2 regions of the Bradyrhizobium sp. AUGA SZCCT0431 genome follow, and region 2 is predicted to be linked to the other one. Evidence: predicted binding sites of a transcription regulator. Region 2 holds the regulator's gene; the other holds the start of a gene.
What was found. Region 2 encodes HrcA, which represses chaperone genes, less so after heat shock. Its sites were predicted from a motif close to GTTAGCACTCNCNNNNNGNGAGTGCTAAC; they were not measured.
Positions count from the first base shown of each region.

Region 1: the regulator HrcA is predicted to act here: its motif matches at 12,438-12,466, upstream of groES (co-chaperone GroES).

Region 1 covers NZ_JAFCLR010000065.1:3,318-18,402, reverse strand. The annotation lists gene JQ567_RS36340 (TldD/PmbA family protein) at 1-760, opposite strand, end outside; gene JQ567_RS36335 (hypothetical protein) at 723-941, shown strand; gene JQ567_RS36330 (DUF6101 family protein) at 1,029-1,553, shown strand; gene ubiA (4-hydroxybenzoate octaprenyltransferase) at 1,647-2,582, opposite strand; gene JQ567_RS36320 (hypothetical protein) at 2,593-3,273, opposite strand; gene JQ567_RS36315 (16S rRNA (uracil(1498)-N(3))-methyltransferase) at 3,482-4,258, shown strand; gene JQ567_RS36310 (ATP phosphoribosyltransferase regulatory subunit) at 4,379-5,551, shown strand; gene hisG (ATP phosphoribosyltransferase) at 5,548-6,525, shown strand; gene JQ567_RS36300 (glycosyltransferase family 2 protein) at 6,682-7,728, shown strand; gene JQ567_RS36295 (ChbG/HpnK family deacetylase) at 7,725-8,570, shown strand; gene JQ567_RS36290 (DUF2076 domain-containing protein) at 8,701-9,537, shown strand; gene JQ567_RS36285 (L,D-transpeptidase) at 9,677-10,501, opposite strand; gene JQ567_RS36280 (protein phosphatase CheZ) at 10,811-11,596, shown strand; gene JQ567_RS36275 (hypothetical protein) at 11,708-12,223, opposite strand; gene groES (co-chaperone GroES) at 12,583-12,879, shown strand; gene groL (chaperonin GroEL) at 13,117-14,763, shown strand; gene JQ567_RS36260 (hypothetical protein) at 14,886-15,085, shown strand, end outside.
Region 2 covers NZ_JAFCLR010000026.1:63,478-78,562, reverse strand. The annotation lists gene JQ567_RS24160 (DUF1330 domain-containing protein) at 109-411, opposite strand; gene pyrF (orotidine-5'-phosphate decarboxylase) at 444-1,154, opposite strand; gene JQ567_RS24150 (NADPH-dependent FMN reductase) at 1,161-1,739, opposite strand; gene JQ567_RS24145 (class I SAM-dependent methyltransferase) at 1,794-2,396, opposite strand; gene dnaJ (molecular chaperone DnaJ) at 2,491-3,630, opposite strand; gene dnaK (molecular chaperone DnaK) at 3,773-5,674, opposite strand; gene JQ567_RS24130 (hypothetical protein) at 6,233-7,168, shown strand; gene pncA (bifunctional nicotinamidase/pyrazinamidase) at 7,282-8,007, shown strand; gene JQ567_RS24120 (AraC family transcriptional regulator) at 8,034-8,888, shown strand; gene JQ567_RS24115 (VOC family protein) at 8,960-9,394, shown strand; gene grpE (nucleotide exchange factor GrpE) at 9,425-10,024, opposite strand; gene hrcA (heat-inducible transcriptional repressor HrcA) at 10,217-11,305, opposite strand; gene rph (ribonuclease PH) at 11,463-12,176, shown strand; gene rdgB (RdgB/HAM1 family non-canonical purine NTP pyrophosphatase) at 12,188-12,817, shown strand; gene hemW (radical SAM family heme chaperone HemW) at 12,810-13,979, shown strand; gene JQ567_RS24085 (aminotransferase class I/II-fold pyridoxal phosphate-dependent enzyme) at 14,297-15,085, shown strand, end outside.

The sequences.
Region 1 (15,085 bases), on a different contig from region 2:
CTTTGCAGGTCTCGACCTTGCGCGGATTGGCGCGCGCCACCGTGCGCTCGCCCGCCTTGCGGCCGACGCTTTCGGGCGCGGCGAGATCGGAGGCATGCGGCGCCGACGTGTAGTCGTAGTCGCGCTCCATCCCGGTGCCCTCGCCCGATATCGCCGTCATCGAGATGCCCTGGCTCGATCGCAAATACGAGCCGTGGAACCCGGTCGAAGTCACCAGCACCATGCCGCCGATGCCGCTCGATGCCGACGCGCCGCCGGATCGCGTCACGCCCTTGACCGCAAGCGCCGCGGCCTCCGCTTCTACGGCGCGGCGTTCGAGTTCGGAGGTCGAGGGAACCGTGCGATCGAGCAGGTCGAGATCGGCGAACTCGCGTGCCAGGAGTGAAGGATCGGCGAGACCGACATATTTGTCGTCGGGCGCGACCTTCGCCATCGCGACCGCGCGCTCGGCCAGTTTCGAAATACCATCGCCGCTGATGTCGTTGGTCGAAACCACCGCCTGGCGCTGTCCGACCAGCACGCGCAATCCGACATCGTCGCCTTCCGAGCGCTCGGATTCCTCGACGCGGCCATCGCGCACTTCGACGCCTTGGCTGACGCCGCGCACCGCGACCGCATCAGCCGCATCGGCGCCGGCGCGCTTGGCGGCCTCGACCAGCCGCTGCGCCAGCGTCGAGAGCCCCGATTGGTCGAACAGGTCCGAGGTCGCGGAAGATGAAGGCTTGGATGGTGAAGAGTTCACAAACAAAATCCCTGACATTGAAGCGAGTTGGGACGCAAATCGGCCGACCCATCAGATGTGCCTGATTCACGGGGATTTCAAGCATTTTGACGCCTCAAAAGCCAATCATTTTCGGCTTCAAAGCAAGGACTCGTCAATCATGCGCGCCAAGGTCTTGTCAATCATGCGGGCAGAAGCGGCGCCGGTGACCATGGGTTAACCAGCCTTTTTAAGCCGAAACGGAAACCGCTCGGCTAAGGTCTCACACATCGACCGGGAACATAATTCCGGCGGGGAGACTAAAGCCGTGAGGCGTCAAACAGCAACAAGCGGGATCAATCCCGCCGGGTCGGGCCGCGCATTGCGGCTCGACCCTCTTTCCCTTCCGCTCCGCTTCGATGCGCAGGACACCCGCGCCGACGGCGGCGTGCGGCAGATCGAACTTCACCGCGAACGCGTCGTGCTGCGCCGTGCCGTCCACGGCATGCAGATGGCCGTCAATGTTCGCGTCAGCGATTTTCTCGGCGTGGCTTTGCGCGGTCTCGACGACGCGCAGATGCTGGTGCTGGTGCATCGCGATCCCTCGCTTAACATTCCGCTTGGCGTCAGTTCCGAGCCTGAGGAGATCACTTCCGCCTGGCAGATGTGGAGCGAGATTTTTGCGCTTCCGCAATTGCCGGAAGACAAGGCCTGCGAACCCGCTCGGCGCCGCCGCCGCCACAATGCGATCCGCGGCCGCCGGCCGAAATTTCTGGTGCGCCGCCGCGCCGGCGATTTGCTCAACCCCGCGAATATTCATCAGGGCGAGCACGAGATCATCGCAAGGGATTGAGCTTGTAGGGTGGGCAAAGCGAAGCGTGCCCACCATCTTCATTGATACTCGGAGATGCATGGTGGGCACGGCGCAAGAGCGCCTTTGCCCACCCTACGAATTAGCCCGCATCACCGCATCCACCAGCAGGCCCGCAAACAGCAACAGCCCCGCATCGCGGTTGGAATAAAATATCCGCTTGCACAGCGTGGGATCGCTGATGTCGAGCCGCCGGATCTGCCAGACGAGATGGGCGGCAAATGCGACCAGCCCGATCCATGCAGGCCATCGCGCCCCGCCCAGCACCAGCGCCACGCCGATCAGTACCACCGCCAGTGAATAGAACACGACCAGCGCGCGATGCGTCGCCGCGCCGAACAGACGCGCGGTTGATTTGACGCCGATCAGCGCGTCGTCCTCGGCGTCCTGATGCGCGTAGATGGTGTCGTAGCCGATCACCCAGGCGATCGAGCCGGCATAGAGCACGAGCGCGGTGACATCGATCCGGCCCAGCGTGACCGCAAATCCCATCAAGGCGCCCCATGAGAAGGCGAGGCCGAGCACGACCTGCGGCCACCAGGTGATGCGCTTCATGAAGGGATAGACCGCGACGATGATCAGCGACGCGATGCCGGTCATGATCGCGAAGCGGTTGAACTGCAGCAGCACCGCAAGCCCGATCAGCGCCTGCAGCACCAGCCACGCAAGTGCCTGCGGCACATTCACCTGCCCGGCCGGGATCGGCCGCGACCGCGTGCGCTCGACCTTGGCGTCGAGGTCGCGATCGGTGATGTCGTTCCAGGTGCACCCCGCCCCGCGCATCACGAAGGCGCCGATGAAGAACAGCACGATGACGAGCCACAATTGACTGGTGTCGCGCGCGATGCCGGCGGCCAGCGCCGCCGACCACCAGCACGGCATCAGCAATAGCCAGGAGCCGATCGGTCGGTCGAAACGGGCAAGGCGCAAATAGGGCCGCGACCAGGACGGCGCACGCGTATCGACCCAGTTGCCGGTGGCATCGGCAACGCGGGTCGTGACGTCGCTCATCGGGAGGCGGTCATCGCGTAAGAACGTTGCCGTTCAGCGTATCGAACGTGCTGCCGCCCTTCCGCACGGTTTGCGCCTCGGGCAGCGCCGCCGAAGAGCCGAGCGCTTCGCTCAGGCTCGGCGCGGCCGCTCGCTGCGCCTGCGCCCCCTGCTGCGCGACCGTGCAGACCTGGGTCTGCATTTTCTCGGTGTTCTTGTGGCCGTTCCTGAGCTGCTCGGCGATCTGCGGCGGAATTCCGCATTTCGCCGAATTGGTCTCGACATATTTGAGCATCTTCATTTCGGCAGCGCTGTAATTTCTGATCAGCTTGCAGGCCTCGTCCGGCGACGCCTTGCGATCGCTCGCGGCCTTGATCAGCTTGCCGCGCTTCTCGGCATCCTCGCGCAGGGGGACGAACCCCTTCATGCAGGCATCCGCCGCGCCGCCCGCTTGCGGCGGTGGCGGTCCACGGTCGAATGCCGAGCCCCCGCCCGCGCCCGCCACAGGGGCGGCCCCGGTCGCCGGGAACGGTGAAGGACCACCCACCGACGCCGCGGGGGCTGCGCCGTTCACCGGCGGGAACGGCGATGCGTTGCTTGCGGGGGCAGCCTGTCCGGGCAATGGCGCCGGAAATGCGCTCTGCGCAAAGGCCTGCCCCGCGTGAATGGTCACGACGGCAATCGTCAGGGGCACAATGAGACGGCGGATTATCAAAGGTGTTTCTCCGGCAAAGGTCCAGCAGGGCCCGGGCGACTTCCGATCGAAGCACAATTCCGACGGGGCTTTTTACGATTCCTGCCGGCCCTTAACAACCCGTGGATTTAGGCGGCAGCGCGGCGCTGGGCCGCACCGAATCATTAAATTGTCCCCGGATTCTAACCCTTTAGGCTAAAACCGGCACGAAACGGAACAATCACAGATGCCTGAACTCGATTTTCGTGCCCCTCGCCTGTTCGTCGATGCCCCCTTGAGCCCGGGCGAAAGGGTCATGCTGGAGCGCAATCAGAGCAATTATCTCGGCAATGTGCTGCGGCTTTCCGCCGGCGAATCGATATTGGTGTTCAACGGCCGCGACGGCGAATGGCAGGCGCAGATTATCGGGCGGAAGCGGCCCGACAGCCTTGAGATCCTCATCCAGAACCGGCCGCAGGATTGCCTGCCCGACATCGCCTACGTCTTTGCCCCGTTAAAACACGCCCGGCTCGACTACATGGTGCAGAAGGCGGTCGAGATGGGCGCCTCGAAGCTGCAGCCGGTGTTGACGCGTTTCACCCAGGTCTCGCGGGTCAATGGCGAGCGGATGCGCGCCAATGTCATCGAGGCCGCCGAGCAATGCGGCATCCTGAGTCTCGCCGATGTTGCCGAGCCGATGCCGCTCGATCGGTTTCTGAGCCAGCGCCAGCCGGAGCGTCTCCTGGTTTTCTGCGACGAGGCGGCGGAAACCGCCTCGCCGCTGCAGGCGCTGCAAAACGGGTTAACGGCTGACGGCATCGACATCCTGATCGGTCCCGAAGGCGGATTTGCCGCGGAAGAGCGCGCGCTGCTGCTGCGCCAGCCGCGAACGCTGCGGCTTTCGCTCGGCCCCCGAATTTTGCGCGCCGATACGGCCGGCGTCGCGGCGCTGGCACTGGTGCAGGCCGCGCTCGGCGACTGGGCCGGTCCGGGTCAGGCAGCCGAGGCCGTCAAGCCTCATTGAACCCCGCGTTAAGTGACGACACCAATCTCTGTCGAAACCCTGCCCCGGCCATGCTAAGGCCTCCGCCAACAAACGCTTGATACCTCTTGGAACCCGTTTTTCGGGATATTTGGACGCGAAATGACCGTAACCGCCGCCATCGATGGTGCCGCCGGGTCCGCCACATGGGCGGACGCGCTGCTTTTGTCGTTTGCGCAGGCGGGCTACGTCCAGGCCCAGCCCGATATCCTGCAGCCGGCCGACCCGTTCCTCGACCTCTCCGGCGAGGACATCCGCAAGAGCCTCTATCTGACCACCGACGCCAGTGGCGAGGAGCTCTGCCTTCGTCCCGATCTCACCATTCCGGTGGCGCGGGACTATCTGGCCTCGGGGCGTGCCGGCCAGCCCGCGGGCTTCAGCTATCTTGGGCCGGTGTTCCGTTATCGCGACGGCCAGCCGAGCCAATTCCTGCAGGCCGGCATCGAATCCTTCGGCCGGCAGGACCGCGCCGCGGCGGATGCGGAAATGCTGGCGCTGGCGCTGGAGGCGACTTCGGCGTTTGGCCTGAGCGATGTCGAAATCCGCACCGGCGACGTCGCGCTGTTCACCGCGCTGATCGATGCGCTCGAACTTTATCCGGTCTGGAAGCGGCGGCTGATCAAGGATTTCAACCGCAAGGTCAGCCTCACCCAGGACATCGAGCAACTGACACTGGCGACCGCCCCCGGCCGCAACGAATATGAAGGCGTGCTGGCAGCCCTTGCCGGCTCCGACCGCAAGGCCGCGCTGGCGCTGGTCACTGACCTGATGTCGATCGCCGGCACCACCAATGTCGGCGGCCGCACGGTCGCCGAAATCGCCGACCGCTTCCTCGAACAATCGACGCTCAAGAGCGGCGCGCTGCCGCGCGACGCGCTCACGACCATCAAGCGCTTTCTTGCCATCGCGGGCGACCCTGACGACGCGGTGGCGCAACTGCGCGCGCTGGCCGAGGACACAAGACTCAATTTGACGGCGGCGATCGATCAGCTCGAAAGCCGCGTCGGCTTCATGGCCGCGCGCGGCATCGACACCAGCCTGACGCGCTTTTCGACCGCCTTCGGACGCGGCCTCGACTACTACACCGGCTTCGAATTCGAACTGCACGGCACAACAAACATCTTGGGCAATGGCATCGAGCCGCTGGTGGCAGGCGGGCGCTATGACGGGCTGATGACCCAGCTCGGCTCGGCGGCGCCGATCCCGGCGGTCGGCTTCTCGGTCTGGATCGAAGCCCTGACGCAACTCCGCAAACCGGCCGGGAACGCATCATGACCGCGCCCTTCGTTCTCGCCGTTCCCTCCAAGGGCCGCCTGCAGGAAGAAGCCGAAGCGTTCTTCACGCGCGCCGGTCTCAGCCTAGCCAAGCCGCGCGGGGCGCGCGATTATCGCGGCACCATCTCCGGGCTCGACAATGTCGAGATCGCCTATCTCTCGGCGAGCGAGATTGCCTCGCAGCTCGCCCGCGGCATGGTGCATCTTGGTGTGACCGGCGAAGATCTCCTGCGCGAAAGCATCGTCGACGCCGACAAGCGCGTGCTGTTGATCGACAATCTCGGCTTCGGCAGCGCCAATGTCGTGGTCGCGGTACCGCAGGCCTGGATCGACGTCCGCACCATGGCCGATCTCGACGACGTCACGACGGGTTTCCGCGCGCAGCATAACCGGCGGATGCGGGTCGCGACCAAATACATCAACCTGACCCGAAACTTCTTTGCCACGCATGGCGTGGTCGATTACCGCATCGTCGAGAGCGCCGGCGCCACCGAAGGCGCGCCCGCGGTCGGCACCGCCGAGATGATCGTCGATATCACGACAACGGGTGCCACCCTCGTCGCCAACGGCCTCAAGGTGCTCGACGACGGCGTGATCCTGCGCAGCCAGGCCAACCTCGTCGCCTCAAAGGATGCCGACTGGTCGAGCGGGGCGCGCGAGACCGCGCGCGTCATCCTCGATCACATTGCCGCACGAGCCCGCGCCGCCAAATATCGCGAAGTCCGCACCCGCTTTGCCGGCTGCAACGACAGGCTGCTGACCGAGGCGCATAACCGCTTCGGTGTCGTCGCCCCGTTCGGCGGCCCGACCTCGTCGGGCATGCTGACGCTGCACTGCCCGCCGTCGAAGCTTTACGCGCTCGGCAGCTTCCTGCGCGAGCACGGCGCCGACACGGTTTCGGTGGCTTCCCTCGAATATGTGCTCGACCGGGAAAACCCGCTGTTCGCCAGGCTTGAGGCGTTCCTGCGACAATAAGGCGGCTGTGTTTTCAAGGCGGCTCTTGTTTTCGTTCATCGTAGCGACAGCTAGTGGCAAGTAACATATGCTGTTGGGAGCATGATCCGGAAAAGTGGGCACCGGTTTTCCGAAGAGATCATGCTCAAAACATATGGATGATTTGGAACCTGATCGATGACGCTTGGCTCTGACGTTTCCGGCCTGTCCACCACCGCGGCGAGCGCCGCGGCGCGGGGGCTGTCGATTGTCGTGCCTGTTTATAATGAGGCCGCCGGGCTCGCGTTGCTGCACGAGCGGCTGATCGGCCTCGCCAGGACATTGCGGCAGCGCTACGGCCTCGCCAGCGAAGTGGTCTATGTCGACGACGGCAGCGCCGATACCACGCTTAGCATCGCGCGCGGGCTGAAGGCCGACGCGCTCGACGTTCAGGTGGTGTCGCTGTCGCGCAATTTCGGCAAGGAAGCTGCCTTGATGGCGGGGCTCGACCATGCGCGGCGCGGCGCGGTGCTGTTCATGGACGGCGACGGCCAGCATCCGCCGACCCTGGTCGAGAAGCTGGTCGGCCACTGGATCGATGACGGCTACGACGTCGTCTATACGGCAAAAGCGCATCGCGACAATGAATCGTTTCTGCGGCGTCTTGCCGTGCACGGCTTCTACGCGCTGATCAATTACGGCGCACGGCAAAAAATTCCCGAGGATGCCGGCGACTTCCGCCTGCTGTCGCCGCGCGCCGCGGCAGCGCTCAAGCAGCTGCCCGAGCGCAATCGTTTCTTCAAGGGTCTGGCGAGCTGGATCGGTTTCCGCCAGATCCGCGTCGACTACGAGCCGGCGCCGCGCGCGCACGGCGTCACCACCTTCAGCGCCGGCCGGCTGGTGGGCCTGTCGATCGAGGGGCTGACCTCGTTCTCCGTGGCGCCGTTGCGCTTTGCCAGCCTGCTCGGCGTGCTGCTCGCCGTGGGCGCCTTTCTGTTCGGCCTGACTATTCTCTGGGAAGTCTTGACCACGGGCAAGCAGGTCCCCGGCTATCCCTCGCTCGTGATCGGCCTGATGACGATCGGCGGCGTGCAGCTGATCATGATCGGCATCGTCGGTGAATATATCGGCAAGATCCTGTCGGAGCTGAAAGCGCGTCCGATCTATTTCGTTGCCGAACACTCCGAGAAGCACGCGGACGAAACGACCGCCGCAAGCGTCAGCGAACGGACCGCCGCGGAATGAACGATGCCGCGCCGCCGCGCCGTATCTGGCTGTGCGCCGATGATTACGGGATCAGCGAGGGCGTCAATCGCGCCATTCGCGAGCTGATCGGCCAGGGCCGGCTCAATGCGACATCGGTGATGGTGGTCGGCCCGGCGATCGGCCGCGCCGAGGTCACGGCGCTGCAGGACGCCGCCGCCGGCAGCCCGCGCTGCGCGATCGGCCTGCATGCGACGCTGACCGCGCCATTCCGGCCGCTGACGATGCACTTCAGACCGACCGATGGGGGCATGTTTCTGCCGCTGCCGGCGATGCTGCGATCGGGCCTGTTGCGGCGGCTCGACCCTGAAATGATTCATGCCGAATTGATCGATCAGCTGGCGGCGTTCCAGGATCTGTTCGGCCGGCCGCCGGATTTCGTCGACGCCCATCAGCATGCGCAACTCTTCCCGCAGGTGCGCGATGCGTTTCTGCGCGCGGTGCAGCAGGCCGCGCCCGGAGCCTGGGTTCGCCAGGGCGGGCGCCTTCAACCGCTGGCGAAACGGCTCGCCGCGCCCAAGGCGCTGCTGCTCGATGTTCTCAGCTCACGGTTTCGCAAGCTCGCCACCCATGCCGGTATCCCGTTCAATCCGGCCTTTGCCGGCGCCTATGATTTTTCGAAGACGCCCGATTTCGGCGTCCTGATGGGACAATTCCTGGATGGCATGCCGGAGGGCGGGCTCGTGATGTGTCATCCGGGCTTCGTCGACGAAACCCTCATCAGCCTCGATCCCCTGACCACACAGCGCGAAAGCGAGCACGCGTTTCTCGCCGGCGCGCAATTGCCGCCGCTGCTGGCGCGGAACAATGTTACACTGGCTTGAGTTTGCTCAATAAACCGGCCGGTCGTTTTGTCGCATACAGAAATTTAATCTGCGCTCCCACTACTTGCGACACAAACCCCGCCCTACATCTGCCCCGCGCTTCGAGGCACTCGACGCGATGGAGAACGCCATGACACCGCAAGAACGCCAACTGATTGACGATCTTTTCGACCGCCTTGCCAAGCTGGAGAACACCCCGCGCGATCCCGAAGCCATGTCCGCGATCATGCAAGGCCTGCGTGGTGCACCCAATGCCGTCTATGCGCTGGTGCAGACGGCGCTGGTGCAGGACGAGGCGCTGAAGCGCGCCAACGACCGCATCCAGCAACTGGAAGCCGGACATGCGGGCGAACAGAATCAATCCGGCGGTTTCCTCGATTCAATGCGTGACACGATCTTCGGGCAGAGCCAGCCGCGCGGCTCGGTGACGCAAGGCTCTGTACCTCAAGGCTCTGTACCTAATGTCCGCTCGCCTGGCATGGGCGGCCGCCCGGTCTGGAACAGCGGCGAGGTGGTGCAACAGACGCAAGGACAACAAGGACCCGGACAATACGGCCAGCCCGGCTACGGGCAGCAGCCTGCCTATGGTCAGCCGCAGCAGCAACCGCCGTTCGGCGGCGGTGGTGGCGGCTCGTTCCTCGGAACGGCAGCGGCGGCGGCGGCCGGCGTGGTCGGCGGATCGATGCTGCTCGGCAGCATCCGCTCGATGATGGGCGGCGGCGGCAACCAGCAGTCGGCCTTCGGCGGCGATACCGGTGGTCATCGCGGCAGCGTTGAAGACCGGCGGCCGGGCGGCAGCGATCAATCCGGCGGCGACCTGGCGCGGGAGGCCGGCGCCAACGACATCGGCTCGTCCGGAAGTTCGCGCACCGGGCTGTTCGACGACACATCGAACGACGACAATTATGACGACATGGATCATGATTCCGACGGCTTCGACGGTGACGGCGGCGGCGACGACGATTAAGCCTGAACGACGTCACATCTGAAAAAGAAAACGGCCGCTCGATCGAGCGGCCGTTTGTTTTTGCCGGTTTGGTAGACTCTAATTTTGACGCGTTTTCTTTACGCGAACCGGCATCCCACTTCGCTCGAAAACGCTATGCTTAAATGACGACGACTTTGGCGCCGACGCCGACGCGGCCGTAGAGATCGATCACGTCTTCATTGCGCATCCGGATGCAGCCGGACGAAACGTTGGTGCCGATGGTCCAGGGCTCGTTGGAGCCGTGGATGCGGTAGAGCGTCGATCCCAGATACATCGCGCGCGCGCCGAGCGGATTTTGCGGACCGCCTTCCATGTGCCGCGGCAGATCGGGACGCCGCGCCAGCATTTCCGGCGGCGGGGTCCAGGCCGGCCATTCCTTCTTCGCCGAAATCGTCTTGATGCCGGACCAGGTGAAACCGGGGCGGCCGACGCCGATACCGTAGCGCAGCGCCTTGCCGTCGCCCTGCACCAGGAACAGGAACTTGTTGGGCGTATCGACGACGATGGTGCCGACACCTTCCTTGCCGTGATAGTCGACAACCTGCTTGTTATATTTCGGATCGACCGGGCGCTGCGCCGGTTCGATTGCCTCTTCCTGCTGCGGGCGCATCGACGCTTGCGGATCCATCGGCGGCAGGATGCCGCGCCGGCCGCCATAACCGTAACCCGGCTGCTGCTGGTAATCCGGCTGCTGCTGATAGACCGGCTGCTGCTGATAGCGGCCGCCCTGCGCCGGCCCATCGCCGAACAGAAATTCAATGAAGCCGCCGCCCATTTGCGAACGTTCGGCATAAGCGGTGCGTACCGGCGCAGGCTGCACGGGCTGATTGGCGTAGATCACGGTGGGCTCGGCGAACGGAGAGGCGTCGATCGCCAACGCAGAATCGGAGAAGCCAAGGCACGACACGCCCGCAAGGAGCGCGAGAGACATTTTTCTGAACATCGACGTACTCTGTACTGTTTCGTCACTGTTAGATCTTGGCGACGCCTGAGCGGCGCCGTTGCACGTGGTCAATAAAGGGTCAAAACCACATCGGTTTGGTAAACAGAAACGGCGTTTCGATTCACCACGTCGCCGATTGCGCGCTGATTTGCCCGGTAGCGTTTATTTTGAGTGAACGCCGCGCACGCATGGTTAATCCCTGGTGTGCGCCCCGCGGAAGACTACGCCGCGATGTGTTCCCCGCGTGAACCTCACGTTAAATCGCATCTGTCTAAAACAGGTCACGGAGTTAAGGGGTGGGAATACATCATGTCGGTTAGTCGCAAACGTTTTCGTATCGAACAGGCCATTTTGGGCGATGTGCCAATACCGGTGTCCGCGGCTGCCGAAGGCGGCGACATCGGCCCGATGCATCGCGAGATCATGAGCGAGCTGCGCTCGATCCGCGCCCAGATGGCCGCGGGCGGTCAAGGCCGCTCCGTCGTGACTGAATCGGCGGATGCGTCGGTGGCGCGCGAGGTCGCCGAAGCCCAGGCGCTGCTGGAAACCTATCGTGCCCAGATCGAGCAGTGCGAAAAGCTCAAGGTCGAACTCGACCTCATTCACGACGCCATCAACCGCACCAAGCGCGAAATCGCAACGCTGCACGGCAAGAGCTTTGACGGCGGCGAAATGGCCAAGGTCAATGGCGAACTCGGCGCCGTCGTCGGCGGTACCGAGCAGGCTACGCAGCAGATTCTGGAAGCCACCGAAGCGATCGACCAGGCGGCGACCGCGCTGTCCAAGACCACTTCGCCGGACCAGCAGAAGCTGCTCAGCGAGGAAATCCAGGAACGCGTCATCGCGATCTTCGAAGCCTGCAACTTCCAGGATCTCACCGGCCAGCGCATCAGCAAGGTGATGACCACGATGAAGTTCATCGAGAACCACATCAACGTCATGATGGACATCTGGGGTGGCGTCGACGCGCTGAAGGCGCACGCGACCCCGATCGTCGACACCCGTGAAGGCGACGCCAAGCTGCTCAACGGTCCGAAGCTCGACGGCGACGTCGGCCATGCCTCGCAGGACGACATCGACGCGCTGTTCGATTAAGCGTTCCGGCGCGCCGGGCGGCAACGCCCGGCGACGTCATGTCGAGAAAAAGAAAACGCCGGCGCGAAGCCGGCGTTTTTTATTGCGGATGAGGTTAAGGCTTTAATCCGCTCAGGCGCGCGGCGCGCAGCGGACATAGACCATGTTGCCGTAACGGACCCCGGCATCCTTGTCGACGAAGCGGGTCACCAGCACGCGGCCGTCGAACGAGACGACCTCTCGGTCCTGCTCGCCCGGGGTCGGTCCGGCCGGGCCGATATAATTCTTGCCGCTCGGAGAGCCCTTGAGGCGCAGTTCCTGCGGGGTCGCCTGGTCGGCCAGATGCATGACCACGCCCCCGGAGGTGCCGGCGGTGATCACATAAGGCTGCCTGCACTGATCGCGGGCCATCTTTTCAGTGCGGGCCCGGTCGTTCGGATTCTGGTACGAGGCGAGACCCCAGCGGCCGACGATCTCGTCGGAGCGGATGGTGGCCGGCATGTCGGGAGCCACGCCCGGCTCGGGCGGAGGCGCGGAACTTGATGACAGCGACGGCAGGCTCATGCTGCTGCACGCCCCCAGGAGTATCGTGAGCGCTGAAGCGATCGCCAGATTGGCAACCACGCGCGCATTACCAGACCCGATCATCGCATTCCCCCAAACAAGTTTTTGGCCGCACCCGTCCTGCAGCCAACCGTAAAACACGTGCCGGAGCAATGACGTCCATCAAATTACGCCGTCGCTCCGATTTGGTTTCTCAGGGAGCATCCTATATTGGCCTCACCAAGGCCTTAACCTTTTTTAGGCCTTAACCCCCCTTGCTTGACAGGATCGGCGCCAAGCCATATTCCCCGGGCCACACATTAGCACTCAAATGCGACGATTGCTAAGGCAAGGATTGCTAAGGAGTTTGGCCGTCCCGCCCGGGACGGTGTCGAATACCCGGCATTTGCAGCCATTTTGATGGCAATCAGACCTGAAACCAAGCCTTCCAAAGAGGAAACCTCATGGCCAAATCCAAATTCCGCCCACTGCATGACCGCGTCGTGGTCAAGCGTATCGACGCCGAAGAGAAGACCAAGGGCGGCATCATCATTCCCGACAGCGCCAAGGAAAAGCCCTCGCAGGGCGAAATCACGGCCGTCGGCCCGGGCGGCCGGGACGAAGCCGGCAAGCTGATCCCGATCGACCTCAAGGTCGGCGACCGCGTGCTGTTCGGCAAATGGTCGGGCACCGAGGTCAAGCTCGACGGTGAGGAACTCCTCATCATGAAGGAATCCGACATCATGGGCGTGCTGGTTTAAGCACGCCTAACTGCCGCCGCACCCGTCGGCGCGGTCACTTCCCTTCTCCCCTTGTGGGAGAAGGTGGCGCGCAAAGCGCGCCGGATGAGGGGTCTCCATCCGCGGAGACGGACCCCTCACCCGTCACGAACGCGCTTTCAGCGCGTCCGTGCCACCCTCTCCCACAAGGGGAGAGGGGAAGAAGACCCGGCGACGGCAGGCGGCAAGACCGTATCCAATCATTCAGGAGTTCATAAAATGGCTGCCAAAGACGTTAAATTCGCCGGAGACGCCCGCGAACGCATGCTGCGCGGCGTCGATATCCTCGCCAACGCCGTGAAGGTGACGCTCGGCCCGAAGGGCCGCAATGTCGTGATCGACAAGAGCTTCGGCGCCCCGCGCATCACCAAGGACGGCGTTACCGTCGCCAAGGAGATCGAACTCGAGGACAAGTTCGAGAACATGGGCGCGCAGATGCTGCGCGAAGTCGCCTCCAAGACCAACGACACCGCCGGTGACGGCACCACCACCGCGACCGTGCTCGCCCAGGCGATCGTGCGCGAAGGCGCCAAGTCGGTTGCCGCCGGCATGAACCCGATGGATCTGAAGCGCGGCATCGACATCGCGGTGTTGGCCGTGGTCAAGGACATCGAAAAGCGCGCCAAGCCGGTCGCCTCCTCCGCCGAAGTCGCCCAGGTCGGCACCATCTCGGCCAATGGCGATGCCGCCATCGGCAAGATGATCGCGCAGGCGATGCAGAAGGTCGGCAATGAAGGCGTCATTACCGTCGAGGAAAACAAGTCGCTCGAGACCGAAGTCGACATCGTCGAGGGCATGAAGTTCGACCGCGGCTATCTGTCGCCCTACTTCATCACCAACGCGGAAAAGATGACCGCCGAGCTCGAGGACGTCTACGTGCTGCTGCACGAGAAGAAGCTCTCCGGCCTGCAGGCGATGCTGCCGGTGCTGGAAGCCGTGGTGCAGTCCGGCCGTCCGCTCTTGATCATCGCGGAGGACGTCGAGGGCGAGGCGCTGGCGACGCTGGTGGTCAACCGCCTGCGCGGCGGACTGAAGGTCGCCGCCGTCAAGGCGCCGGGCTTCGGCGATCGCCGCAAGGCGATGCTGGAAGACATCGCGATCCTGACCGGCGGTCAGCTGATCTCCGATGAGCTCGGCATGAAGCTGGAAAGCGTCACCGTCAACATGCTCGGCCGCGCCAAGAAGGTGGTGATCGACAAGGAGAACACCACCATCGTCAACGGCGCCGGCAAGAAGCCGGCGATCGAAGCCCGCGTCAGCCAGATCAAGGCGCAGATCGAGGAAACCACCTCGGACTACGACCGCGAGAAGCTGCAGGAGCGCCTTGCCAAGCTCGCCGGCGGTGTCGCGGTGATCCGCGTCGGCGGTGCGACCGAGATCGAGGTCAAGGAGAAGAAGGATCGCGTCGAGGACGCGCTCAACGCAACCCGCGCGGCCGTGCAGGAAGGCATCGTGCCGGGCGGCGGCGTGGCGCTGCTGCGCGCCAAGAAGGCGGTCGGCCGCATCCAGAACGACAATTCCGACGTTCAGGCCGGCATCAACATCGTGCTGAAGGCGCTGGAAGCTCCGGTCCGCCAGATCTCGGAGAATGCCGGTGTCGAGGGCTCGATCGTGGTCGGCAAGATTCTCGAGAACAAGTCCGAGACCTTCGGCTTCGACGCCCAGACCGAGCAGTATGTCGACATGGTCGACAAGGGCATCATCGACCCGGCCAAGGTGGTGCGCACTGCCCTGCAGGACGCTTCCTCCGTCGCCGGCCTGCTGGTGACGACCGAAGCCATGGTCGCCGAACTGCCGAAGGAGCCGGCCCCGCCGATGCCCGGCGGCGGCGGCGGCATGGGTGGAATGGGCGGCATGGGCTTCTAAGCCCCGCCGACCAATGCCAGCAATCATAGCAGGCCGCCTCCGGGCGGCCTTCTTTTTTGGCGACATGATTGGGAGGTTTGCTACTTACGACGGACGCTGATTCTCTCCCTTGAGGAATTCCGATGCGCGCACTCCTGCTCTGCCTGTTCGGTCTGGTGACGGTCTCCTCGGACCTGGCTTTTGCCCAGATGAAACTTCCCTCCAAGGCAGCGCCAGCACCCGGCGGCAGCGAAGTCAGATATTTCACCTCGATCGACGGATTGATGAGCGGCAACGCCGACGTCGTCCTCAAGGAGATCCGCCAGGGCAAAACCGTCACCGC
Region 2 (15,085 bases):
TTCACGCCCTATAGCGGTATGGGGCCATTCCGGCAACCGATCAGGCCCGGGTCCCTCGTCATGCCCGGGCTTGTCCCGGGCATGACGGAAAAGTTGAATGACTCCCGGCTATGGCTGCGGGCCGTCATAGCCTTCGATCACGATCAGCTCGGCAATCGAGTGCGGCTGCCGAACCTTGATGTTGGCCTGGTATTCCGGTGAATTGTAGCAGGCCATCGCCGCGTCGTAGCTGTCGAACTCGATCACCACGTTGCGCGAGCGGCTTTGACCCTCGACGCCGGTGAACTTGCCGCCGCGCACGACATAGCGCCCGCCGAACTTCTTGAAGATCGCGAGATTGGCCGCCGCATAGGGCTTGTAGCCCTCGTCATCGTGAACGTCGACGCGACCGATCCAGTATCCCTTGGCCATCTTGCTCTCCCGTTTCTTGTCGCGCTGATTGACTACGCCAGCGCCTGCGCGATTTCGGTTTGAATGGCATCCGCGGCGGCTTTGGGGTCGGCGGCCTCGGTGACCGGCCGTCCCACCACCAGATAATCCGCGCCGGCGGCAATCGCGCGCGCCGGTGTCATGATGCGCTTCTGGTCGCCGGTCGCAGAGCCCGCCGGCCGGATGCCCGGCGTCACCAGGTTCATCTGGTGGCCGACGATCTTGCGCAAGCTCGCCGCCTCTTCCGGCGAGCTCACCAGCCCGTCGACGCCGAGCACCTGCGCCTGCTGGGCGCGCGCCTCGACCAGATCGGAGACGTTGAGGCGATAGCCGGCGGCATGCAGATCGCCGTCGTCATAGGAGGTCAGCACGGTGACGGCGAGAATCTTCAGGCTTGAGCCCGCGCGCGCCTCGACGGCGGCTTTCATGGTCTGCGGATAGGCGTGCACGGTGAGAAAGGTCGCGCCGAGTTTTGCGATGCTCTCGACACCGCGTGCAACGGTGTTGCCGATATCGTGCAGCTTGAGATCGACGAACACCTTCTTGCCCGCGCCGGATAATTGACGGACCAGCGGCAAGCCGCCGGCATAGGCCAGCTGATAGCCGATCTTGTAGAACGTCACGCTGTCGCCGAGCCGCGCCACCATCGCTTCCGCCTCGGCGACGCCGGGCAGATCGAGCGCCACAATCAACCGGTCTTTCGGAGCGATACTGGCAGGCTGCATGTCACCTCACATCATGCGTTGGGAATGGTCGATCAGCTGCCGCACCAGCGCCTGCAGCGCCTCGACATCGGCAGGATGTTTCAGACGGTCCATCTCGTCATAGGCCTGGTCCGCGAACGACAATGCGAGCTGGTTCGGAACCACGCTGGCGTGACAGGCCGACAGAATGAGGCGCAGCGCCGCCAGCGCGCGCGCGCCGCCGAACCGCCCGCCGGAGGCCGATGCGATCGCAAACACGGCGCCGCGAAATACCTGGCCGCGGGTTTCATGCGGGTCCTGCACCCGGCTGATCCAGTCGATGGTGTTTTTGACCAGCGCCGGCACCGACGAATTATATTCCGGCGTCACGATCAGGACGCCATGATGGGCGCCGATCATGCGCTTCAGATTGACCGCGTGCTTGGGCACGCCGGATTTCGCCTGCAGGTCGCCGTCATAGATTGGCAGCGGAAAATCCGACAGCGAGATGCGGGTGACTTCGGCGCCGGATAGCGCGAGCTCTTGGCTGGCGGCGGCCGCCAGCCTCGCATTGAGCGAGCCTGATCGAAGCGATCCCGGGATCACGAGGATTTTGAGCGCGGACATATTTTATAAATCGCGGTTCGGGCCAGACCCGCCGCGCAGACGCGCCGGGAGGTATCAGCCCTTGCGATACACCCAGACCCGGGCGGGCGGAAGGTTCATCCAGATCCGCTCGGAAGCTTCTGTGGACACGCCGGGCAGCGATTTCGGGATCGGCGGCGCAACCGAATAGGTGAACTGCACGAAGGGCGCACCAGGTGCCAGCGCCGTAAAGGCGTCGCGGATCAGTTTGAGGCGCGTCAGCATCGGCTTTGTAACCAGCGGCAGGCCGGAGACCACGGCGGAGGCCGGCACGTCGAGAACCTTCAAAAGCGAGTCGCGAAGTTTGTAGGCGTCGCCCTGCACCACTTTGGCGTGCGGATAACGGTCGCGCAGCAGCGCGCAGAAGCCCGGATTATATTCAACCAGCACGAGACGCTTCTGATCGACGCCATGTTCGATCAGCGCATTGGTGATCGCGCCGGTGCCGGGGCCAAGTTCGACGACCGGTCCTTTCGAATCGACGTCGACATATTGCGCCATGGTGCGCGCGAGCAGCTTGCTGGACGGCATCACCGCGCCCATGTGCAGCGGCTTTTCGATCCATGAACGGAGAAAACGCACCTCGTCGTCAAGACGGAGAGGTTTCTTCAACGCACGCACGGACGATTGCAGAGGCATGTCGCTACCAGGCGGGGGACCCGCGAACGGCGGTTATGTCAGAAAACAGTCATAAAGAGGTATAGGTCGCGGCTCTTATGGTCAAGCAAAAGGCTTACTGCGGGGCAGCGCGGCTACCGAAGAAGTCCTTGACCTTAGTAAAGAAACCCGCCGCCTCCGGCTGGGTTGCACCCGACGACAGCTTTTCGAACTCGACCAGCAATTCCTGCTGCTTCTTGGTCAGATTTTGCGGCGTTTCGACCATCACCTGCACATACATGTCGCCGGTCTGGCGCGAACGGAGCACCGGCATGCCTTTTGATGCGATGCGGAATCGCCGGCCGGACTGTGTTCCCGACGGCACCTTCACCTTGGTCTTGCCCTTGTCGATGGTCGGCACCTCGAATTCGCCGCCAAGGGCGGCCGCCACCATCGAGATCGGGACCCGGCAATGCAGGTCGGCGCCGTCGCGCTGGAAGAATTCGTGGGTCGCCAGCGACAGGAAAATATAGAGATCGCCGGGCGGTCCACCGCGGACGCCGGCTTCGCCCTCGCCGGCGAGGCGAATGCGGGTGCCGTCCTCGACGCCTTGCGGAATGTTGACCGACAGGGTCCGGTCGCGCGTCACCCGGCCCGAGCCCGCGCAGGAGGGACAGGGGTCTTCGATCATCTGGCCGCGGCCCTGACAGCCCGGACAGGTCCGTTCCAGCGTGAAGAAGCCCTGCGCCTGCCGCACCCTTCCCTGCCCGCCGCACAGCGAACAGGTCTTCGGCTTGGTGCCGGCCTTGGCACCGGTGCCGGAACAGGATTCGCAGGTGACCGAAACCGGAATCTCGATCTGGGCGGTCTTGCCGAGGAAGGCTTCCTCGAGCGTGATTTCCATATTGTAGCGCAGGTCGGCGCCGCGCTCGCGGCCACCGCCACCGCGGCCGCGTTGTCCGGCCATGCCGAACAGATCCTCGAAAATATCCGAGAATGACGAGGCGAAGCCGGCGCCGAATCCGGGCCCGCCGCCACCCATGCCCTGCTCGAACGCCGCGTGGCCGTAGCGGTCATAGGCGGCGCGCTTGTCGCCGTCCTTCAGGACCTCATAGGCTTCGTTGATTTCCTTGAACTTCACTTCGCTGGAGGCATCGCCCGGATTCTTGTCCGGATGCCATTTCATCGCGAGCTTGCGGAAGGCCGCCTTGAGCTTGGAATCGTCCGCGCTCCGTTCGACTTCAAGGGTTTCGTAATAGCAGCGCTTGGTGGACATCCGTCAGATCCGTCCGAATTTCGTCTTCATGCCGCAAGGGTGCATTTTTCAGGATGCCGCCTCGCGCTTAACGAAAAATGACCCCCACCCATCGAGACGCAGCAGGCGCTCTTTGGTGTGAGGGTCATGATCGAAAGCTCGCTTACGCCGACTTCTTGTTGTTCTTGTCGTCGTCGACCTCGGTGAACTCCGCGTCGACGACGTCATCCTTGGCCGCATCCTTCTTGGCGTCGGCTTCGGCCTGCTGCTTGTACATGGCCTCGCCGAGCTTCATCGAAGCCTGCGCCAGCGTGTTGGTCTTGGCCTTGATCGCCTCGGCGTCGTCGCCCTTCAGCGCTTCCTTGAGGTCGCTGACGGCGTCCTCGATGGAACGGCGCTCGCTCTCCTCGACCTTCGAACCGTGTTCGGCCAGCGCCTTCTCGGTGGAATGCACCAGGCTGTCGGCATGGTTCTTGGCGTCGACCGCCTCGCGGCGCTTCTTGTCCTCGGCCGCATTGGCCTCGGCGTCCTTGACCATCTTTTGGATGTCGGCGTCCGACAGGCCGCCGGAGGCCTGAATCCGGATCTGCTGTTCCTTGCCGGTCGCCTTGTCCTTGGCCGAGACGTTGACGATGCCGTTGGCGTCGATGTCGAAGGTCACCTCGATCTGCGGCATGCCGCGCGGCGACGGCGGAATGCCCATCAGGTCGAACTGGCCGAGCACCTTGTTGTCGGCCGCCATTTCACGCTCGCCCTGGAAGACGCGGATGGTGACGGCGTTCTGGTTGTCCTCGGCGGTCGAGAACACCTGGCTCTTCTTGGTCGGGATCGTGGTGTTGCGGTCGATGATGCGGGTGAACACGCCACCCAGCGTCTCGATGCCGAGCGACAGCGGGGTCACGTCGAGCAGCAGCACGTCCTTGACGTCGCCCTGCAGCACGCCGGCCTGGATCGCCGCGCCGATGGCGACGACTTCGTCCGGGTTGACGCCCTTGTGCGGCTCCTTGCCGAACAGCTGCTTCACCACTTCCTGAACCTTCGGCATGCGCGTCATGCCGCCGACCAGCACCACTTCGCCGATCTCGGCGGCGGTGAGGCCCGCATCCTTCAGCGCCTTGCGGCACGGCTCGATGGTCTTCTGCACGAGATCGTCGACCAGCGCCTCGAACTTGGAGCGGGTCAGCTTCATCGTCAGATGCTTCGGACCGGTCTGATCGGCCGTGATGAACGGCAAATTGATTTCGGTCTGCGTGGTCGAGGACAATTCGATCTTGGCCTTTTCGGCGGCCTCTTTCAGGCGCTGCAAGGCAAGCTTGTCGTTGCGCAGGTTGATGCCCTGCTCCTTCTGGAACTCATCGGCCAGATAGCTGACGAGCCGCATGTCGAAGTCTTCACCGCCCAAAAATGTGTCGCCGTTGGTGGACTTCACCTCGAACACGCCGTCGCCGATCTCGAGAATCGAGACGTCGAAGGTGCCGCCGCCGAGGTCGTACACCGCAATGGTGCCGGCCTTGGTCTTGTCGAGGCCATAGGCGAGCGCGGCCGCGGTCGGCTCGTTGATGATGCGCAGCACTTCAAGGCCGGCGATCTTGCCGGCGTCCTTGGTGGCCTGACGTTGCGCGTCGTTGAAATAGGCGGGAACCGTGATGACGGCCTGCTCGACCTTCTGGCCGAGATGGGCTTCCGCGGTCTCTTTCATCTTCTGCAGGATGAAGGCGGAGACCTGCGAGGGCGAGTAGGTCTTGCTGTCGGCTTCGACCCAGGCGTCGCCGTTCGATGCCTTGACGATTTTATAGGGGACGAGCTTCTTGTCCTTCTCGACCATCGGGTCGTCATAGCGGCGGCCGACGAGGCGCTTGACCGCAAAGAAGGTGCGCTCGGGATTGGTCACCGCCTGACGCTTGGCAGGCTGGCCGACGAGGCGCTCGCCATCATCGCTGAAAGCGACGATCGACGGGGTCGTGCGCATGCCCTCTGCGTTCTCGATGACTTTAGCTGTCTTGCCATCCATTACGGCGACGCACGAATTGGTGGTGCCGAGATCGATCCCAATGACCTTTCCCATGGTCCTCATATCCTTCTTTTTGCGGCAGGTTGGCTGGGCCCTGGACGGCGCACCTAACCGAACCCCCAACGATCAATTACTCGCGATATTGCGACGGTGAGCCTCATATAGGAGGGGGGGTCCTGCCCGCAAGGACCGAACGCAACCTTAGGGCCTGAAAATGCTGACGTTTGAAAGATTGTGTCAGCTCAGGGCAGGTCAAGGTTCAGGGCCCTCAGCCGTGTTAACAAATGGGCAAGAAGGTGAGGACGCACTCATCACCACGTCCCCAAAACCCGGCCAACGCGGATCGCCACCAGCGCGGTATTTGGCCGCTGCGCGGACCTGGCCGACTGTCCGGCACGCCGCCAAAACTGCCCGAAAACGTTTGGCTAGCCCGCCATATCGCGCGAAAATTCCGGTGTTTCGGAACGTGATGAGGGAACGGACGCCCGCCCTGCCCTGTTGCTGGGACATCAAAACCGCTAAAAGCGGGCTGACTAAACCAAGCCCTCGAACCCTTGAGGGCTGCGCTGGCCGACCATTGAACGGCCTCAATGTAAACCCGGTAGACCCTTCATGAAGCCTGTTCGATACCTCGCTGCGGTTGCCCTTACCATCGCCGCGACCTGCGCCGCGTTCGCCGCCGACCCGGTTTTTCCGCCGGGCGCGCGGGTCGGCATGACGCCGCTGGTCGGCCTGGTCAAAGCCAGATCATTCGTCGGCTTCGAGACCGAGGATCAGGGCGTCAAGGTGCTGGTGGCGGACCTGCCCGCCGAGGCCTATGGCGAGGTCGCCAATGCTTTCAAGGCAAATCCCGGCGGCACCGGCGGCATCAAGCCGGAGAGCATCGAGACGGCGGCGGGGCTCGCCTATTACACCGCTGAGAACGCCAAGGACGGCGCCACCAATGTCCGGCGCTACTCGATGATCGTGCCGGGTCCAACCTTCTCCGGCTACGTCGCCGTGCAGGTGCCGGAGAATGCTTCCCGGATCTACACCGACGACGCCGTACGCCAGATGTTCGCTTCCGCCGTGATCCGAAACGAAGTTCCGGTCGATGAGCAGCTCGGGCTGATGCCGTTCAGGATGGCCGAGCTCAGCAATTTCAAGACGGTCCGCACGCTGGCGCCGGGCGCCGCGCTGATCATTGCCGATGGCGACGAAAAAAGCGGTTTTGAAACCGCGCCCTTCATGATCGTCGGCCTGGTCGGATCCGCGCCCGCACAGCCCGACGACCGCGGACGTTTTGCCCAGCAGATGGCTACGACGATTCCCGGCGTACGCGATGGGCGGATCACGATGTCGGAGGCGGTCCGCATCGACGGCCAGCCCGGGTACGAAACCCGCATCGATGCCATCAGCGGCAAGGACAATACGCCGGTGACGATCGTGCAATGGTTGCGGTTCGGCGGCCAGAATTCGCTGCGCATCATCGGCAGCTCGCCGCGCGAGGGTTGGGCCGGCGCATTCACGCGTTTCCGCGCCGTGCGAGACGGAATTCGCCCGCGCTAAACATGACCCGTTCGGTGCCGAAGATTCAGCCGAAGGCCGCCGCCTAAAGCCGCTTTACGCTCTGCCTGCGACCTGATTTGCTGGTGTTGACCTCTTTGACAGGGAGATGCACCATGTTCGAGCGCAGGCAAATTCTCACGGGCTTCGGCACAATTCTCGGCACGGCGGCAATGGCGACCATTCTTCCGAAGGCAGCTTTGGCCGCGTCGATCAAACCCGACAATGCGTCGGCATTGCTGGTGATCGACGTTCAGAACTGCTTCCTGCCGGGCGGCAGCCTCGCGGTGAAAGATGGCGACCAGGTCGTTCCCGTCATCAACCGCATCGCCAAGAGCTTTGCCAACGTCGTGCTGACGCAGGACTGGCACACATCAGGCCATGTCTCGTTCGCCACAACGCATTCCGGCAAGAAGCCGTTCGAGACGATCGACCTGCCCTACGGCAAGCAGGTGCTGTGGCCCGATCACTGCGTGCAGGGCACCGAAGGCGCTGCGCTGTCAAAGGACCTCTCGATCGCCCATGCCGGACTTGTCATCCGCAAGGGCTCCAACAAGGACGTCGACAGCTATTCGGCCTTCACCGAAGCCGATGGCAAGACCACGACCGGGCTTGCCGCCTATTTGAAGGCGCGCAAGGTGGAACGCGTGTTCCTCGCCGGTCTCGCCACCGATTTTTGCGTGGCATGGAGCGCGCTCGACGCCCGCAAGGCCGGTTTTGAAACCTATGTAATCGAAGACGCCTGCCGCGGCATCGACACCCAGGGCTCGCTCGCGAAAGCCTGGGCCGATATGGGCGAAGCCGGCGTCAAGCGCATCCAGTCCAGCGATATCGCGGTTTAGGACGTTCTCTCGCGCAGAGAGTGGCAATGCCGGATTTAGGCGCACCCCTTGCGTTCGAGATGATCCGCCGTGCGCCCTCACAGCGTACGGCCGGCCTGATCACGGGAATGACTGGCTATCGCGAGACCTCGCGTGGCCGGTTTTCGCAGCGTGAAGCCGCGCACCTGATCGTGCCGCTGATCATCAGCCTCGGCAGCCCGTTCCTGATCGCGCTGGGCCGGGAGCCTGATGCGGCCGACCGCCAGCCAAGCTTCGCCGCGGGCCTCTACGCCGGCCCTGTTCATATCGAGTCCGATGGCGGTGCCGAATGCGTGCAGGTGGATTTCACGCCGCTCGGCGCCTATCGCTTCTTTGGCGGTGACGTCGCAGGCCTTGCCGCGCGCATGGTCGATATCGGCGACGTGCTCGGCCGCGGCGGCCGGCAATTGCGCGAGAGAATGGGCGCGACAGCTTGCTGGCAACACCGCTTCGACCTGCTCGAGGACTTCATCGCCGGCCGCGCCAATCATCTACCGTCGCCGGAGATCGCGTTCGCCTACCGACGGCTGGCGCTGACCGCCGGCGGCGCGCGGATCACGGCGCTGGCCGGTGAAATCGGCTGGAGCCGCAAACATCTGGTCGAGCGTTTTCGATCCGAGCTTGGCCTCGCGCCCAAATCAATCGCGCGCATGATGCGCTTTCACCGGGCCTGCCGGCTGGCACGCAGCGGGACAGCTCCGGGCTGGGCCGGGATTGCCGCCGAGAGCGGCTTTGCCGACCAGGCCCATCTGGTCCGCGAATTCACCGACCTGGCGGGCGAGACGCCGACGGCCTGGGCGCGGCGTCTGGCGCTGATCGACAGCCGGCTGACACGCCCGAACCAAGCACTTTCGGACTGGTAACAAATCTTCAAGCCGCCGCCGCACCGTATCAGCATAGTGGCGCGGTGAAGCCGAAAGCCAAGGAGTTTGCCGTGACCAATAGCAACGACGCGCAGCGCATTTATCCGACGATGCGTTGCAGGGATGCCGAGGCGATGATCCGCTGGCTCAAGGACGCGCTTGGTTTCACCGAGCATGTCGTTTACCGCAGCGACGGCGTGGTACAGCACGCGCAACTTGCCTGCGGCGCTTCGCTGCTGATGCTCGGCCAGGCCCGCGACGATGAATACGGCAGACTGGTTGGCGACATCTCTGGCCGCCGCACCGACGCGCTGTATGTCGCCGTTGAGGATCCCGACGCGTTGTGCGCCAGGGTGAAAGCATCAGGCGCCAAAATCGAAATGCAACTACACAACACCGACTACGGCAGCCGCGATTTCGCCTGCCGGGATCCGGAAGGCAACCTCTGGAGTTTTGGCACCTACTGGCCCAAGGCGCACGAGAAGCCGATGGATGCGCCGGCCTGATCGCAGCCTTGTGATTAGATTGCGTTCGGCTTAGGTCGTGACGTCGGCGGCAGGCGCCGCCTTGGCGCCGCCCTTGGACACGCCGACCAGCGCCGGACGCAGCACGCGCTCGCCGATCATGAAGCCGGCCTGCACCACCTGCACCACGGTGCCCGCCGGCACCGACGCGTCAGGGACTTCGTACATCGCCTGCTGGAAGTTCGGATTGAACTTCTCGCCTGACGGATCGAATTTCTTGACGCCGTTTTTCTCCAGCGTGTTGAGCAGCGACCGCTCGGTCAGCTCGACGCCTTCGATGAACGCCTTCAGCGCCGGGTCGGCCGAGGCCTTCATTTCCTCCGGAACCGCATCCAGCGCGCGTTGCAGATTGTCGGCGATATCGAGAATGTCGCGCGCGAAGCCGGTGATGCCGTAAGCACGCGCATCGGCAACTTCCTTGGCGGTGCGTTTGCGCAGATTTTCCATCTCCGCCAGCGTGCGCAGCATCTTGTCGCGCGCTTCAGCCGCTTCCTTCGTCAACGCCTCGACCGACCCTTCTTCGGGATCATCAGGCATGATGTAGGGCTTTGAGACCACGGGCTCGCCGCTCTGGGCCGCCGCGTCATCATTCGGCCGGTTGGGATCGGTCATAGGTCTGCCTTCTCAAAAGAACGGTTCGGTCAAATGGGGATTTGCTGCCCGGGATATCGTGCTTTAGCGGGTGAAAATCAAGCGTTCCATGGCGTTTTCGAGCGATGCCTGCACCGGACCTGATCCGGGGTGGGCCCCGGTTCGCGCCAGGAAAGGCGTCAAAACAACAAAGCGAAGCTTTTTCGGGCCGGATTAACCACCGAGCATGCGGCTGACGATGCGCGCGGCATAGTCCACCGTCGGAATCACCCTTGCATAGTTGAGCCGTGTCGGACCGATCACGCCGAGCACCCCGACGATGCGGCCGGCGGCGTCGCTATAGGGCGCGATGATGGTGGAGGAACCGGACAGCGAGAACAGCTTGTTCTCCGATCCGATGAAGATCCGCACGCCCTCGGCACGCTCGGCGCGACCGAGCAGATCGATGACGCCGCGCTTGGTCTCGAGATCGTCGAACAGCGACTTCACGCGCTCCAGATCTTCCAGCGCATGCAGATCCTCGAGCAGATTGGCGTGGCCGCGCACGATCAACTGGCGGTCCTCGCTTTCGCCGCCGGACCAGCTCGCAATGCCGGCCGCGATGATCTTCTGCGTCAGCTGATCGAGTTCGGCGCGGCTTTGCGTCAGCGCGGTTTCGAGTTCGAGGCGCGATTCGGCAAGCGTACGGCCGCGAATGCGGGAATTGAGGAAATTGCTGGCTTCCGTCAGCGCCGATGAGGGAACGCCGGGCGGCAGGGTCAGCACGCGGTTTTCGACCTGGCCGTCTTCGCTGACCAGCACCACCAGCGCGCGTTCCGGCTCCAGCCGCACGAATTCGATGTGTTTCAGCCGCGAATTGGATTTCGCTGTCAGCACCACCGCAGCGGCGCGGGTCAGGCCCGACAACCGCGTCAGGGCTTCGCCGAGCGCCGCCTCGACCGATTGCGCGCGGCCGACGGACGCAAGCTGGGTCTGGATCGACTGCCGCTCGTCTTCGGTAAGGTCGCCGACCTGCATCAGCGCGTCGACGAAGAAACGCAGGCCGAGTTCCGTGGGCAGGCGGCCGGCCGAGGTATGCGGCGCGTAGATCAGGCCGAGCTGTTCGAGGTCCGACATCACATTGCGCACCGAGGCCGGCGACAGCGGCATCGCGATCAGGCGCGAGATGTTGCGCGAGCCGACCGGCTCGCCGGTGGCGAGGTAACTCTCGACGATTTGACGAAAAATGTCGCGCGAGCGCTCATTGAGCTGGGCCAGCCCGGCATTCGGCGCAATCAGGCCAATCGGATCGTGGTGGGCCACAATTACTCCCTCACAGCTGCCCCTAATCTGTCTATCCGGAGGCCCGGTGACAAGCACGCATTACACCCCAAAGAGGTGGCAAAGGCCTTGCCGCTGCCCGCTCCCCCTCCTACAAGCACCGCGAACCGCTTTTACTTGATTTTCTGGAGGATTCCCCATGCGGCCAAGCCGCCGTGCGCCCGATGAGCTGCGCCCCGTGTCGCTGGAACGCGGCGTCGTCAAATACGCCGAAGGTTCCTGCATGGTGAAATTCGGCGATACCCATGTGCTGGTCACGGCCACGCTGGAAGAACGCCTGCCGCCCTGGCTGAAGGGTCAGGGCCGCGGCTGGGTCACCGCCGAATACGGCATGCTGCCCCGTGCCACGCTGGAACGCACCCGCCGCGAGGCCGCGGCCGGCAAGCAGGGCGGCCGCACCGTCGAAATCCAGCGCCTGATCGGGCGCTCCTTGCGTGCGGCTGTCGACCTCGAGGCGCTCGGCGAGCGGCAGATCACGGTCGATTGCGACGTGATCCAGGCCGATGGCGGCACCCGCACCGCCTCGATAACAGGCGCCTGGGTGGCGCTGGCCGACTGCATCTCCTGGATGAAGAATCGCAACATGCTGAAAGCCAATGTGCTCCGCGACAATGTCGCGGCGATCTCCTGCGGCATTTACAACGGCACGCCGGTGCTCGACCTCGATTACGCCGAGGATTCCGAGGCCGATACCGACGCCAATTTCGTCATGACCGGCGACGGCCGCATCATCGAGGTGCAGGGCACCGCGGAGAAGACGCCGTTCTCGCAGGACGAGTTCCTGGCGCTGATGGCGCTGGCGCGCAAGGGCGTCGCGCGTCTGGTGGACTTGCAAAAGATGGCCGTCGCGTAGTCTGATTGATCATGCACCGTCGAATCACAGGCCGCCTCGTGATCGCGACCCACAATCCCGGCAAGCTTGCCGAGATGCGCGAATTGCTGGCGCCGCATGGCGTCGAGGCGATCTCCGCGGGCGATCTCGGCCTCGATGAGCCCGAGGAGACCGGCGAGACGTTTCGGGCCAATGCGGCGATCAAGGCGATCGCGGCCGCGAAAGCCGCGCAACTCCCGGCCTTCGCCGATGATTCCGGCCTCGTGATCGATGCGCTGGACGGCGCGCCCGGGATCTATTCGGCGCGCTGGGCCGGTCCGAACAAGGATTTCATGGCGGCGATGACGCGGGTCGAACGCCTGTTGCAAGAGCGCGGCGCCAAAACGCCAGACAAGCGCAAGGCGCATTTCGTATCTGCATTGTGCGTCGCCTGGCCCGACGGCCACATCGACGAGGTCGAGGCGCGGGTCGATGGAACTTTGGTGTGGCCACCGCGCGGCACCGAGGGTTTCGGTTACGATCCGTCGTTCCTGCCCGATGGACACGGCCGCACCTTCGGCGAGATGGCCAGCATCGAGAAGCACGGCCTGCCGCCGCTGGGGCTCGGCCTGTCGCACCGCGCCCGCGCCTTCGTCAAACTGGCGGAGATCTGCCTTGGCTAGCTTCGACCGCCCTCAGGGCAAAGCGGCTTTCGGCGTTTATGTGCACTGGCCATTCTGCCTGTCGAAATGCCCGTATTGCGATTTCAACAGCCATGTCCGCCACGCCCCGATCGACGAGGCGCGGTTCGTCAGTGCCTTTGCGCGCGAGATCGAAACCTCCGCCGAGCGCGCGCCGGGACGGGAAGTGACCTCGATCTTCCTCGGCGGCGGCACGCCGTCGCTGATGGCGCCGCAGACCGTAGGCGCCATCCTGGATGCGATCGGCAAACACTGGCGTGTCGCAGGTGATGTCGAAGTGACGCTGGAAGCCAACCCCACCAGCGTCGAGGCGACGCGGTTTCGCGGCTATCGCGCGGCCGGCGTCAACCGGGTCTCGCTCGGTGTGCAGGCGCTGGATGATGCTTCATTGAAAGCATTGGGCCGCCTGCACAGCGCGCGCGAGGCGCTGGATGCGGTGGCGATCGCGCGGCAATCGTTCGACCGTTACTCGTTCGACCTGATCTACGCCCGCCCCGACCAGACGCCGCAGATGTGGGCCGATGAACTGAAGCTGGCGATTTCGGAAGCCGCCGAACATCTGTCGCTCTATCAGCTCACGATCGAGGAAGGCACGCCGTTCTTCGGATTGCACGCGGCAGGCAAGTTGAAGATGCCGGATGAGGCCGTCGCCCGCGCGCTCTATGACGTGACGCAGGATGTTTGCGCCGCGCAGGGTCTTCCTTCCTACGAGATTTCCAACCACGCGCGGCCGGGCGCGGAGTGCAAACATAATCTCGTCTATTGGCGCGGCGAGGAATATGCCGGCATCGGTCCGGGCGCGCATGGCCGCCTCGACATCGATGGCGAAAGACACGCGATCGCGACCGAGAAACGTCCCGAAGCCTGGCTGATGCGGGTCGAGGCCAACGGTCATGGCTTCATCACCGACGACGTCCTCAACTCGGAAGAACGCGCCGACGAATTTTTGCTGATGGGATTGCGGCTTGCGGAAGGCATCGATCCCAAACGCTACGCCGCGCTGTCGGGCCGCACCCTCGATCCCGGCCGGATCGCCGTGCTGCGCGAAGAAGGCGCGATCATCGTCGACGCCGATGGCCGGCTGCGGGTGACGCAAGCCGGCTTTCCGGTGCTCGATGCGGTCGTGGCGGATCTCGCCGCGTAAATTTTATCCGTCGTCCCGGACAAGCGAAGCGCGATCTCAGATGCGCAATTGCGCATCGGGGGACCCATACGCCGCGGCCTATCGGTGAGAGCGCTGGTGTCAGACGCCTTTTTCTTGCAACAACGGCTGCGGATTATGGGTCCCCCGATGTGCAATTGCACATCTGAGCTCAAGGCCGGGACGACGTGTTGAGAGAGCCGGGACGTCGTTGCGATCTCGCCGCGTAAGGGTTTGATAAGGCAAAGCATAGGGTTTTGGGCGGCGCGCGCCCGGCTGTGGTAGGTTGCACCGAGAGATTTGTCCCCACCGCCATTTGCATGACGATCGTGAACGACCGGACCATCACCCCGCCGATCCATGATCCCGAGCTCGACCGCCGCGTCAAAAGCGCCGGCGCGAGCAAGACGGTTTATGCGCTGGTCACCCCCGAGACGGAAGCCGCCAAGAATCTTGTTCTCGGCAATGCCGTCACGGGCCCCGACGCCGCGCGGCGTCATCATCTCGAACAATTCCGCGACGCCTGGACCGGAAAACAATTTGCCACCCATGAAGCCTTCATCGATCGCTGGATGAGTTGGGCGGCGCCCGTGGTCGCGATCGATGCGGCCTGTTTTCCCTGGCGCTATCCTACTGCCGGCGGCAGCGAGGCGCTGTTTCATGTCATCACCGCCTACGGCAATCGCGCCCGCGTCGAAAAATTCAGTCCCGAGGTGCACGTCTTCGCCGGCGAGTATGAGGGCTACAAGGCCTATGCCGAAGCCTGCGGTATCGCCGTGATCGAGCATCCACGCGCCGAATGGCAGGCGGTCGGCCGCACGCTTCCGAAAGACGCGCTGTTCTGCCTGAGCCAGCCATCGGCGATCGATGGCAATGTCTGGCCGCACGCCAATGCTTTTCTGGCGCTGCTCGCCGCCGCCGAAAAGTCGCGCGTGCTGCTCGACGTCACCTATGTCGGCTCGATTGCCGAAGCGCCTGCCGCAAGAATTGCCGCCGACAGTCCGGCGGTACAGGCGCTGGCGTTCAGCCTGTCAAAACCGTTCGGGGTCTATTACGACCGCATCGGCGGCGTGCTCTGCCGTCACGCAATGCCGAGCCTGTTCGGCAAT